One region of the Streptomyces sp. NPDC088400 genome, then DNA from elsewhere that is predicted to be linked to it. Evidence: riboswitches for the same ligand, from Rfam matches in the RefSeq annotation. Region 1 holds a riboswitch; the other holds the start of a gene.
What was found. Region 1 has a riboswitch for cyclic di-AMP ahead of ACIQD6_RS19865 (transglycosylase SLT domain-containing protein). Riboswitches for the same ligand answer to the same signal wherever they lie in the genome.

Region 1 (5,144 bases):
TGCGGGTCTCGCTGCTCGCGGTGCCCCGGCGCGGCCGCCTCTACGCCGCGAAAATGGCCGTCACCGCCGGCGCCGCCGTGACCGTCGCGGTCCCTGTCACCGTCGTCGGCTACCTGGTCACCCAGCTCGCTCTCGGGCCCCACGGCGCCCCGATCGACGCGAGCGGTGTCCCCCGTGCCCTGATCGGTGCGGTCGTCTACCTGACACTGATGAGCCTGTTCGCGGCAGGTGCGGCCGCGGTGGCCCGAAGCGCCGTTGTCCCCCTGGCCATTCTGCTCCCGATGGTGCTCGCCGGGTCCCAGATCCTGTCCGTCCTCGGGGCGACGAAGGAGGTCGCGCGGTACTTCCCCGACCGGGCCGGTGCGCAGATGCTCACCATCAACTCGACCAACGCCTACACCGGGTTCGTTGTGCTTCTGCTCTGGACCGCGGCCGCGCTGGCCGCCGGCTACGTCCGGCACAGCCGTTGGGAACCATCGGGACCCGGCTGATGCCTGAGCCGCTCCTGCCCTCAACTGATGCGGCAAGCAAGGTCCTTGAGAAACAGCACTGCTAACGTGACGGAAGTCGATGGCCCAATGAACACCATGCGAGGAATCCGGGATGGCCGAGGCGGTCCGGGTGCTGGTCGCGGACGATCAGGCACTGTTGCGTGGGAGTTTCCGTCTCCTTGTCGATTCGACCCCCGGAATGGAGGCGATCGGGGAGGCAAGTGACGGCGCCATGGCAGTGGAACTGGCCCGAGAGCTGAAACCACATGTCGTTCTGATGGACCTGCGTATGCCCGTCATGGACGGCGTGGCCGCTACGCGGCAGATCTGCTCCGACGACTCAATGGCAGACGTTCGCGTGCTTGCTCTCACCATGTTCGACATGGACGAGTATGTCTACCCGGCCCTTCAGGCAGGTGCCAGCGGGTTCATGCTGAAGGACGCCTCGCCCTCCGACCTGGTCGCCGGTATTCGCGTCATAGCCGACGGCGACGGTGTGTTGGCACCGACCGTCACGCGCCGCCTCCTCGCGAAGTTCTCTCCCCGCGGCGAAGTGCTCCAGACATTCCGGCCCACACCAAGACTTGCCGGGCTCACCCAGCGGGAACAGGAGGTGCTCGTGCTGATCGCGAACGGATTGTCGAACGCCGAGATCTCCGGGCGTCTGGTGATCGGTCTGCCGACCGTGAAGACTCATGTGAGCAGCCTGCTTGCCAAGCTGAATGCCCGCGACCGAGCGCAACTTGTCATCGTCGCCTATGAGAGCGGCCTCACCAGGCCTGGGGTGTCGACCTGAGGCCGGTCCGCGAGCTAAATCGTTCGTGACGAGATCGCGCATCGCCGTACTGTGACCCGGTCAACGACCGTGGGAGGCAGAGGCGCGTACCCCCTGGGCACAACGAGCCCCCACGGCCATGCGGAGGGCGCGACACGGTGGATCAGCGCAACGGATGGGCCGACGAGCACTTCGGAGCCGTCGCCGACGTGTTCGCGCGGAACTTCACCGAGTTCCCCGAACTCGGCTCTGCCGTCACGGTGTTCGCCGGCGGACGCAAGGTCGTGGATCTGTGGGGCGGGGTCGCGGACCAGCGGACCGGCCGGCCGTGGGACCAGGCCACAGTGGTGCCGGTCTTCTCCTGTGCCAAGGGCATCGTGAGCCTGTGCGCCCACCTCCTCGCGCAGGAGGGACGCCTCGACCTCGACGCCCCGGTGAGCCGGTACTGGCCCGAGTTCGCGCAGCACGGCAAGGACGCCATCACCTGCCGCATGGTCCTCGGGCACCGGGCGGGACTCCCCGCCCTCGACCGGGTACTCAGCTTCGAGGAGATCGCCGGCTGGACACCGGTGACCCGGGCCATGGAGGAGCAGAAGCCGCTGTGGGAGCCGGACACGGCGTACGAGTACCACGGTCACGTCTTCGGCTTCCTCATCGGTGAGGTCATCCGGCGCATCACCGGGCTCACTCCCGGCGCGTACTTCCGCCGCGTCGTGGGCGACCCGCTGGGACTACGGGCCTGGATCGGCCTGCCCACCGAGGAGACGGCCGGCCGTGCCCGGCTCGTCGAGGCCGAGGGACGGCCGGGGATGCCAGGGCCCGAGCACCTGCTCACCCGCATCGTGACGATGAACGGAGCCCTGGCCTTCCCCGGTCTCGACGAGCCGCACGGCTGGAACGACCCGGCGCTGCTGGGAATGGAGCTGCCCGGAGCCGGTGCCACGGCGTCGGCGAGCGGACTTGCCGGGCTCTACGCCGCCACCGTGACCGGCATCGAGGGCCGGGAGCGGCTGCTCACACCGGACACCGTGACGGACGCGGTCCGCGAGATGTCGTCCGGCAAGGGGTGGCTGGGCTTCGACGCCGGGGCACGCTGGGGCTCGGGCTTCCTGCTCGACTCGCCGGCCTTCCGGCCGATGCTGGGGGAGCGCAGTTTCGGCAACGACGGAGCCGGCGGCCAATTCGCCTTCGGCGACGACGAGTTCGGCGTGGGCTTCGCGTACACCGCCAACCGCATGATCGGCCACGGCGACGCCCGTGCGGACCGCCTCGTCGCGGCTGTGCGCGACTGCCTGGCAGGCTGACGCCCGCGAGTGGGCGGGGCGAGAGCCGTGTCGGTCGGCAATTCTCCGGTGACGCTCCACATCCCCGAGCCCTGTGCCGCGTATTCCGCAGACTCCAGAATCTGGAATTCGCCGGTTCTCGGGTAAAAGGAAGCGCCGGAAAGGTTTCTGACTCCCGATCGCCCTGCATTGCCGGATGAACCCGGTTGCCTTGAGCGGGAGATCATATTCCTGAGTGATGTGACGACAGGCAGTCAGAAATGCGACCGTCGCTGCCCATTTGATGCCGCCGACGGCGCACCCGGGCAAGGAGTGGCCGGACGAGGGTGACTCGCTGTGTGGGAACGAACTCTGGAGTGTCGGTGTTGCTGCCCGGCCGGGCGATGTCGGGATGGGGCGGTGTCGGGGTGGGCGCGTCCCGGGGCGTCGGTCGCGTCGTCGTCGCGGAGTACGAGGCCCGTACAGCATCAGCCGCCCATATGGGCGTTTTGCTGGCGTTCTTGCTTTAAGTCTTATTTGGAATATTCGCGTAACTTACTGCCCTCTGTTCGGTGTTGTGACGCGCATCCCCCCCTTGCCTCGTGATTCCCGTCACGCCCTGCGCCGCGGTGAGGTTCTTGCTCGCCCGTCCACTTCGCTCACAGGGAAGGAGAGTTGAGTTTCCTGGCGTGGAATGGGGAGACCGGGATTTGCCGGTTCGGATTCCCTTATGGAGGGGCGTTGTGAATTCAGGACTTGTTTCGCCCGGACGTTCTCGTCTAGTTTCACGTCACTCCGGATAGAACGCCGAATCCTGCCGCTGTCCGGAAACCACACCCACTCACCTACGGCAGGAGCGGGGAACCCAGGTAAGTCGCTGATCCGATACCGGACCGGCTAGGGGTGAAGTCGCATTCCCACGCGGCCGGGCATCTCCCGCCCGAACCCGACAGCTCACCTCGCAGGCGACGGAGAGGAATTCGTCATGCCCGCAAAGGCCAAGCACCGTCGTCCCAGAATCAGCCCGCTCGCCCGAGGCCTCGTCGCCGTGGGCGCGGGTGGCGCCGTACTCGCCCTTCCGCTGGTGGCCGCGACCACCGCCAGTGCGGCCCCGTCGGCGGGTCATGTCGCCGCCGAAGCGGCTACCGCGCCCGCCGCCGTCAAGGCCAAGCCGGCCAGCTACTCCGTGGTCGCGGGTGATTCTCTTTCCAAGATCGCGCACGCGCATTCCCTGAGCGGCGGCTGGAAGAAGCTGTACCAGGACAACGAGAAGGCCGTCGGCGACGACCCGTCGCTGCTTCACCCCGGCACCAAGCTGTCGATCGGCGAGAAGGCCAAGGCCGAGAAGGCCACGGCCGGCGCTGCCACACAGGCGAGTGCCGAAAACGCGAAGTCCGGTGCGGGCGCCACGGTCGTCCAGGCGGCGGCGGAGAAGACGTACTCCGACAACCTGGACGGTTGGATCAAGGAGTCGCTGGACGTCATGGCCGCCCACGGCATTCCGGGCACCTACGACGGCATCCACCGCAACATCATCCGCGAGTCCGCGGGCGACCCGGCGGCCATCAACAACTGGGACTCCAACGCCGTGGCCGGCACCCCGTCCAAGGGGCTCCTCCAGGTCATCGACCCGACGTTCCAGGCCTACCACGTGCCCGGTACGTCGACCGACAGCTACGACCCGGTCGCCAACATCACGGCCGCGTGCAACTACGCCGCCGACAAGTACGGCTCGATCGACAATGTGAACGGCCCCTACTGACAGTCCCTGCCGGGATTCGTCAGGACGCCGATACGCGGGCCCCTGCCGGAGCGATGATTCGCGCCGGACAGGGGCCCGCGTATCGGTGGCGGGCGACACGGCGGTGGAGCGGCCGGGCCGCACGGAATTCCGGCGTCCGGTTCACACGCGGCGTGCGCGCAGCTCCCGCAGGCCCGCCACCGCCAGGACGAGTGCCGCCGCACCCAGGGACCACAGCAGCTGCGGACGCGCCGTGTCGTCGGTCAGCATCAGCCCGAACAAGACCGCCATCGCGACCAGCGCCGCGATGGTCAGGCCCGGGAAGAGCCACATCTTCAGGATCAGGCGTTCCGGTGCCTCCTCCTCGATACGCCGCCGCAGGCGCAGCTGCGACGCGGCGATCAGCGCCCATACGAAGAGGAGCACCGCGCCGACCGAGTTGAGCATGTAGAGGAAGACCGAGTCGGGCCACTTCAGATTGAGCAGCACGGAGACGAAGCCGAACGCCACGGAGGCCAGGACCGCCCGGCGCGGCACGCCCCCCTCGCTCACCTTTCGCAGCGAGCCCGGCGCCTCACCCCGTTCGGCGAGCGAGAAGACCATCCGGGACGCCCCGTAGAGGTTGGCGTTGAGCGCCGAGAGCAGAGCCACGAACACGACGATGTTCATGATCTGCCCGGCGGACGGGACGCCGATCGCGTCGAGGACGGTGACGTACGGACTCAGCCCCGCCTTCTGCGCCGTCCACGGCAACGCGGTCACGATGACCAGCATCGAGCCGACGTAGAAGAACAGGATCCGGAACACCGAGCTGCGCACCGCCCTGGCCACCGAGCGCACCGGGTCGTCGGACTCGGCCGCCGCGATCGTGACGA
Region 2 (5,144 bases), on a different contig from region 1:
GAGACCATGGCCACGCCCGCCATAACCGTCGAGCCCCGCACCGCACGCCGCGCCGGTGGCGGTGGCGGCAGCCGTGGCCGCCGGCGTACGCCCGCCAAGCGCTCCGCGCTTCTCACCGTCGCCGTTCCCTCCGCGTGTGTGATGGGGGTGGCCGGTATCGCCGCGGCCTCCGTCGGGAATCTCAGCGGCGGCGAGGAGTCCCAGGACGACACGACCACGACGGCCTCCGCCGCCGACACCGTACCCAGCGCGGTGAAGCCTGTCGTGGCCAACAACAAGCTGGACACGCAGCTCGCCGCGCTCAGCGCCGACGCCCGCGACTTCGGCGACCGCGCCAGCCGTACTCAGGAGCGCATCGACCTCAAGGCACGGCAGGAAGCGGAGAGGAAGAAACGCGAGGACGAAGCGGCGCGCAAGGAGGCCCTGCGCCCCAAGTTCGCCCTCCCCGTCGCGCAGCACGGACTGAGCGCCCAGTACGGCCAGGCGGGCGTCAACTGGATGTCCATGCACACCGGGATCGACTTCCCGGTGTCGTACGGCACTCCGGTGATGGCGGCGACCGACGGCACCGTGCGGACGCAGTACAACAGCGCCTACGGCAACATGGCCATCGTGACCTCCCCCGACGGCACCGAGACCTGGTACTGCCACCTCAGCAGCACCAAGATCCGCTCCGGTTCGGTCAAGGCCGGCGATGTGATCGCCTTTTCCGGGAACTCGGGCAACTCCACCGGACCGCACCTGCACTTCGAGGTACGGCCCGGCGGCGGCGCGGCGATCGACCCGCTGACGTGGCTCCGCGGCCACGGTGTCAACCCGATGTAGTCGGACCGATGTAGTCGGACACTGCCACCGGCGATCCCCCTCCGAAGTCCCCGAGCTCTACGGGATTTTCCACGGAGGGGGATTCTGACGGCCCCAACGCGCTTACCGCGCCTTGCGCCTACAGCTTCTGGACCGGCGCGTACCGCAGCAGCAGTCGCTTGGGCTTGGTGTCGCCGAAGTCGACCGTCGCCTGCGCGTCGGCGCCCGTCCCCGTCACCGCCGTCACCGTGCCGAGCCCGAACTGGTCGTGCGTGACCCGGTCTCCCACCGTCAGCGAGATCACCGGCTTGTCGGTCGTACGCCGTGTCGCGAAGCCCGAGGGGCCGCCGCCGGACCTCGACCGCGACGAGGCGGAGGAGGACAGCGAGGACGTGATCCCTGACGTCGGGCCCGCCGGGATCTGCGCGCCGGTCCGCTTCCACTCCAGGTGGTGTCCGGGAATCTCCTCCAGGAACCGCGACGGCGGGTTGTACGAGGGCTGTCCCCAGGCGCTCCGCATCGACGACCGGGTCAGATAGAGCCGTTCACGGGCGCGCGTGATGCCGACGTACGCCAGCCGGCGCTCCTCCTCCAGTTCCTTCGTCTGCCCGAGGGCGCGCATGTGCGGGAAGACGCCGTCCTCCATGCCCGACAGGAACACCACCGGGAACTCAAGTCCCTTGGCCGTGTGCAGCGTCATCAGCGTGATGACACCGGAGCCGTCCTCGTCCTCGTCGGGGATCTGGTCGGAGTCCGCGACGAGCGCCACCTTCTCCAGGAATTCGGCGAGCGTGCCGGTCGTCGTCGCGGCGGCGGCAGCCGTCTCGTCCCCGCCCTGGCCCTCGCCCTGAGCCTCGCCTCGGCCCTGAGTCTGACCCTCGCCCTGGCTCTGATCCTCGCCCTGAACCTCCGCCTGCCCCGCGGCCTGGCTGCGCTCCTGCTCGAATTCCAGCGCCACCGCCGCCAGTTCCTGAAGGTTCTCGATACGCGTCTCGTCCTGCGGGTCCGTCGAGGACTGGAGCTCGGCCAGATAACCGGTCCGTTCGAGCACGGCCTCCAGGACCGTCGCGGGCCCGGCACCCGATTCGACGATCGTGCTCAGCTCTTCCATCAGCGTGTTGAAGCGCTTGACGGCATTCGCGGAGCGGGCCGCCATGCCGTACGCCTCGTCCACCCGCCGCAGCGCCTGCGGGAAGGTGATCTTCTCCCGCAGCGCGAGGGCGTCGATCATCGCCTCCGCACGGTCCCCGATGCCACGCTTGGGCACATTGAGGATCCGGCGCATCGGAACGCTGTCCTCCGGATTGGCCAGGACGCGCAGGTAGGCCAGCACGTCGCGGACCTCCTTGCGCTCGTAGAAGCGCACTCCTCCGACGACCTTGTACGGCAGTCCGACCCGGATGAAGATCTCTTCGAAGACACGCGACTGCGCGTTCGTACGGTAGAAGACGGCGACATCGCCCGCCTTGGCCTCGCCCGCGTCCGTCAGACGGTCGATCTCGTCGGCGACGAACTGCGCCTCGTCGTGCTCCGTGTCCGCGACGTAGCCGGTGATCTGGGCGCCCGCGCCGGCCTTCGTCCAGAGGTTCTTCGGCCGACGGCTCTCGTTCCGCTCGATGACCGCGTTGGCGGCGCTGAGGATCGTCTGCGTGGAACGGTAGTTCTGCTCCAGCAGAATCGTCGTCGCGTCCGGGTAGTCCTCCTCGAACTGGAGGATGTTACGGATGGTGGCGCCGCGGAAGGCGTAGATCGACTGATCGGCGTCACCGACGACACACAGCTCGGCCGGGTCGTGGTCGGCGCCGGAGGGGCCCACCAGCTCCCGTACGAGGGTGTACTGCGCGTGGTTGGTGTCCTGGTACTCGTCCACCAGGACGTGCCGGAAGCGCCGCCGGTAGTGCTCGGCGACATCGGGGAACGCCTGGAGCAGATGGACGGTGGTCATGATGATGTCGTCGAAGTCCAGGGCGTTGGCCTCACGCAGCCGCGCCTGGTACATCCGGTACGCCTCGGCGAGCATCTTCTCGAAGCCGTCGGCCGCCTGGTCGGCGAAGGTCTCCTCGTCGATCAGCTCGTTCTTCAGATTCGAGATCTTGGCGCTGAAGGACTTGGGCGGGTAGCGCTTGGGGTCGAGGTCCAGATCGCGGCAGACCAGGGCCATCAGGCGCTTGGAGTCGGCGGCGTCGTAGATCGAGAACGACGACGTGAACCCGAGCCTCTTCGACTCGCGCCGCAGGATGCGGATGCAGGCGCTGTGGAAGGTCAGCACCCACATGGCGGCGGCGCGCGGGCCGACGAGGTCGGCGACGCGCTCCTTCATCTCGCCCGCGGCCTTGTTGGTGAAGGTGATCGCCAGTATCTGGCCGGGGTGAACGTTGCGGGTCCCCAGCAGATGCGCGATCCGGTGGGTCAGGACCCGGGTCTTGCCGGAGCCGGCTCCGGCCACGATGAGCAGGGGCGATCCGGTGTGCACGACGGCCGCGCGCTGCTCCTCGTTCAGCCCTTCGAGCAGCGCGGCCGGATCCACCACGGTGCGCGGAGCGCCGTCGCGGTGGTACGCGTCCCGCGCCGGGGGCGCGTCGAAGGCACCCTCGAAGAGGTCGTCGGGCACCTGCTCCGGGGCATGCTCGGCGTGATCCTCGGGCGGCGGTGGGTGCTCGTCGCCCGAGGGCTGGAGGTCCGCCAGGAAACTGTCGTCAAAGAGGCTGCTCATCGCTTTACGAGTCTAGGCTCCCGGACTGACAGCCCGCGCCCGCCTTCGGAAGTCTCCCGAGGCATCCGTCGCCGCCCCCGACAGGATGCCGGGCGGACGCGCGGAACGGCCCGAAAAATCACGCACCGTAATGGCGGACTTACCCACCAACACCCCCGCACATCACGCGGGCAAATGTCACAAAAACGTATCGGGCATATCGGCCATCCGCCTTCACACAAGCGCCACACTTTGGCTAGCGTGCTCCGTCAGGCAGCCCGTTCCCTCCCCGGCGATCCGCGCCAAGCGGGCGGCCCGCGCCGAATTCGACCTTCCTGTGAGGAAGTTCGGAACCGGGGACCCACTCTGCACGACCGGGGTGAATCGGGCCGTACGTTCCAGGCCCGTAGGGCAGCCTTCCGTTCCGCCCGAACCCGACAGCTAACCCGGTAGGCGGTCCACGGAAGGAGATGCCGACCTTGGCGTCGCATCGCAAGCCGCGCAACCGTAGCGGAGTACGCGCCAACTCCCCGGCCGTCGGAGTCACGACGGCCGCTCTCGCTTCGGTCACGCTGCTCTCGACACAGAACGCGCACGCCGCGCCCACCGAGCCGACACCGTCCGTCGAAGAGGTACAGAAGAAGGTCGACGATCTGTACCGCCAGGCCGGGAGCGAGACCCAGCAGTACAACAAGGCCAAAGAAGCCACCCAGGAGCAGAAGCGCACGGTCGACCGTGCGCTCGACGACGCCGCCGAGCGCATGGACAAGCTGAACGAGGCCCGCCGCAAGCTCGGCGGCTACGCGGCCACGCAGTACCGGGAAGGCGCGATCACCCCGACCGCCGCCCTGCTGTTCGCGGACAGCCCTGAGGAGTTCCTCGAACAGAAGCAGACGACGGACCGGCTGACCGACCGTCAGCAAGGGGCCGTCGCCGAGTACCAGTCACAGCAGGCCGACGCGACGAAGCAGCGGGCAGAGGCGACCAAGAGCCTGGAGTCGCTCTCCGACTCGCAGGCATCCCTGCGCACCAGCAAGGAGAGCGTCCAGAAGAAGCTCAGCGCGGCGCGGGCACTGCTGTCGAAGCTGACCGCCGAGGAAAAGGCGCGCCTGGCCGCGCTGGAACGCAAGAAGGAAGACGAGGCCCGCCGCAAGGCGGAGGCGAAGGCCAAGGAAGACGCTCGGGCCAGGGCCGAGGCCGAGCGCCTGCGCGAGAAGCAGGAACAAGAGCAAGAGCGGGCGAAGCAGCAGGACGGGGAGCAGGCCGAATCCCCGTCGACCGGAACGGACAACGAGACCGGCTCAGACTCAGGCTCAAGTACGGGCACCGGCACCGGCACGGGCACCGGGACCGGCTCGGGGGCCTCCGACAGCGCGCAGACCACCAAGGCCGCGAAGGTCCTCGCCTTCGCCCGCGCCCAGATCGGCAAGCCGTACGTCTGGGGCGCGACCGGCCCCAGCTCGTACGACTGCTCGGGCCTGACCCAGGCCGCCTGGAAAGAGGCGGGCGTGGAACTTCCGCGTACCACCTGGGACCAGGCGAAGACCGGCACGCGCGTCGCGACGGAGGACCTCCGTCCGGGCGATCTGGTCTTCTTCTACGACGACATCAGCCATGTCGGCATCTACATCGGCGACGGCATGATGAT

Region 2: it holds a riboswitch for cyclic di-AMP, as region 1 does, so the genes downstream of both, ACIQD6_RS01180 (NlpC/P60 family protein) here and ACIQD6_RS19865 (transglycosylase SLT domain-containing protein) in region 1, are expected to answer to the same signal.

What each region holds. Positions count from the first base shown of each region.
Region 1 is NZ_JBIVMZ010000007.1:285,714-290,857, reverse strand. It holds gene ACIQD6_RS19880 (ABC transporter permease) at 1-491, shown strand, start outside; gene ACIQD6_RS19875 (response regulator) at 604-1,287, shown strand; gene ACIQD6_RS19870 (serine hydrolase domain-containing protein) at 1,425-2,570, shown strand; cyclic di-AMP (ydaO/yuaA leader) riboswitch at 3,324-3,509, shown strand; gene ACIQD6_RS19865 (transglycosylase SLT domain-containing protein) at 3,514-4,290, shown strand; gene ACIQD6_RS19860 (amino acid permease) at 4,432-5,144, opposite strand, start outside.
Region 2 is NZ_JBIVMZ010000001.1:239,576-244,719, reverse strand. It holds gene ACIQD6_RS01190 (peptidoglycan DD-metalloendopeptidase family protein) at 1-825, shown strand, start outside; gene ACIQD6_RS01185 (ATP-dependent DNA helicase) at 944-3,517, opposite strand; cyclic di-AMP (ydaO/yuaA leader) riboswitch at 3,805-3,968, shown strand; gene ACIQD6_RS01180 (NlpC/P60 family protein) at 3,967-5,144, shown strand, end outside.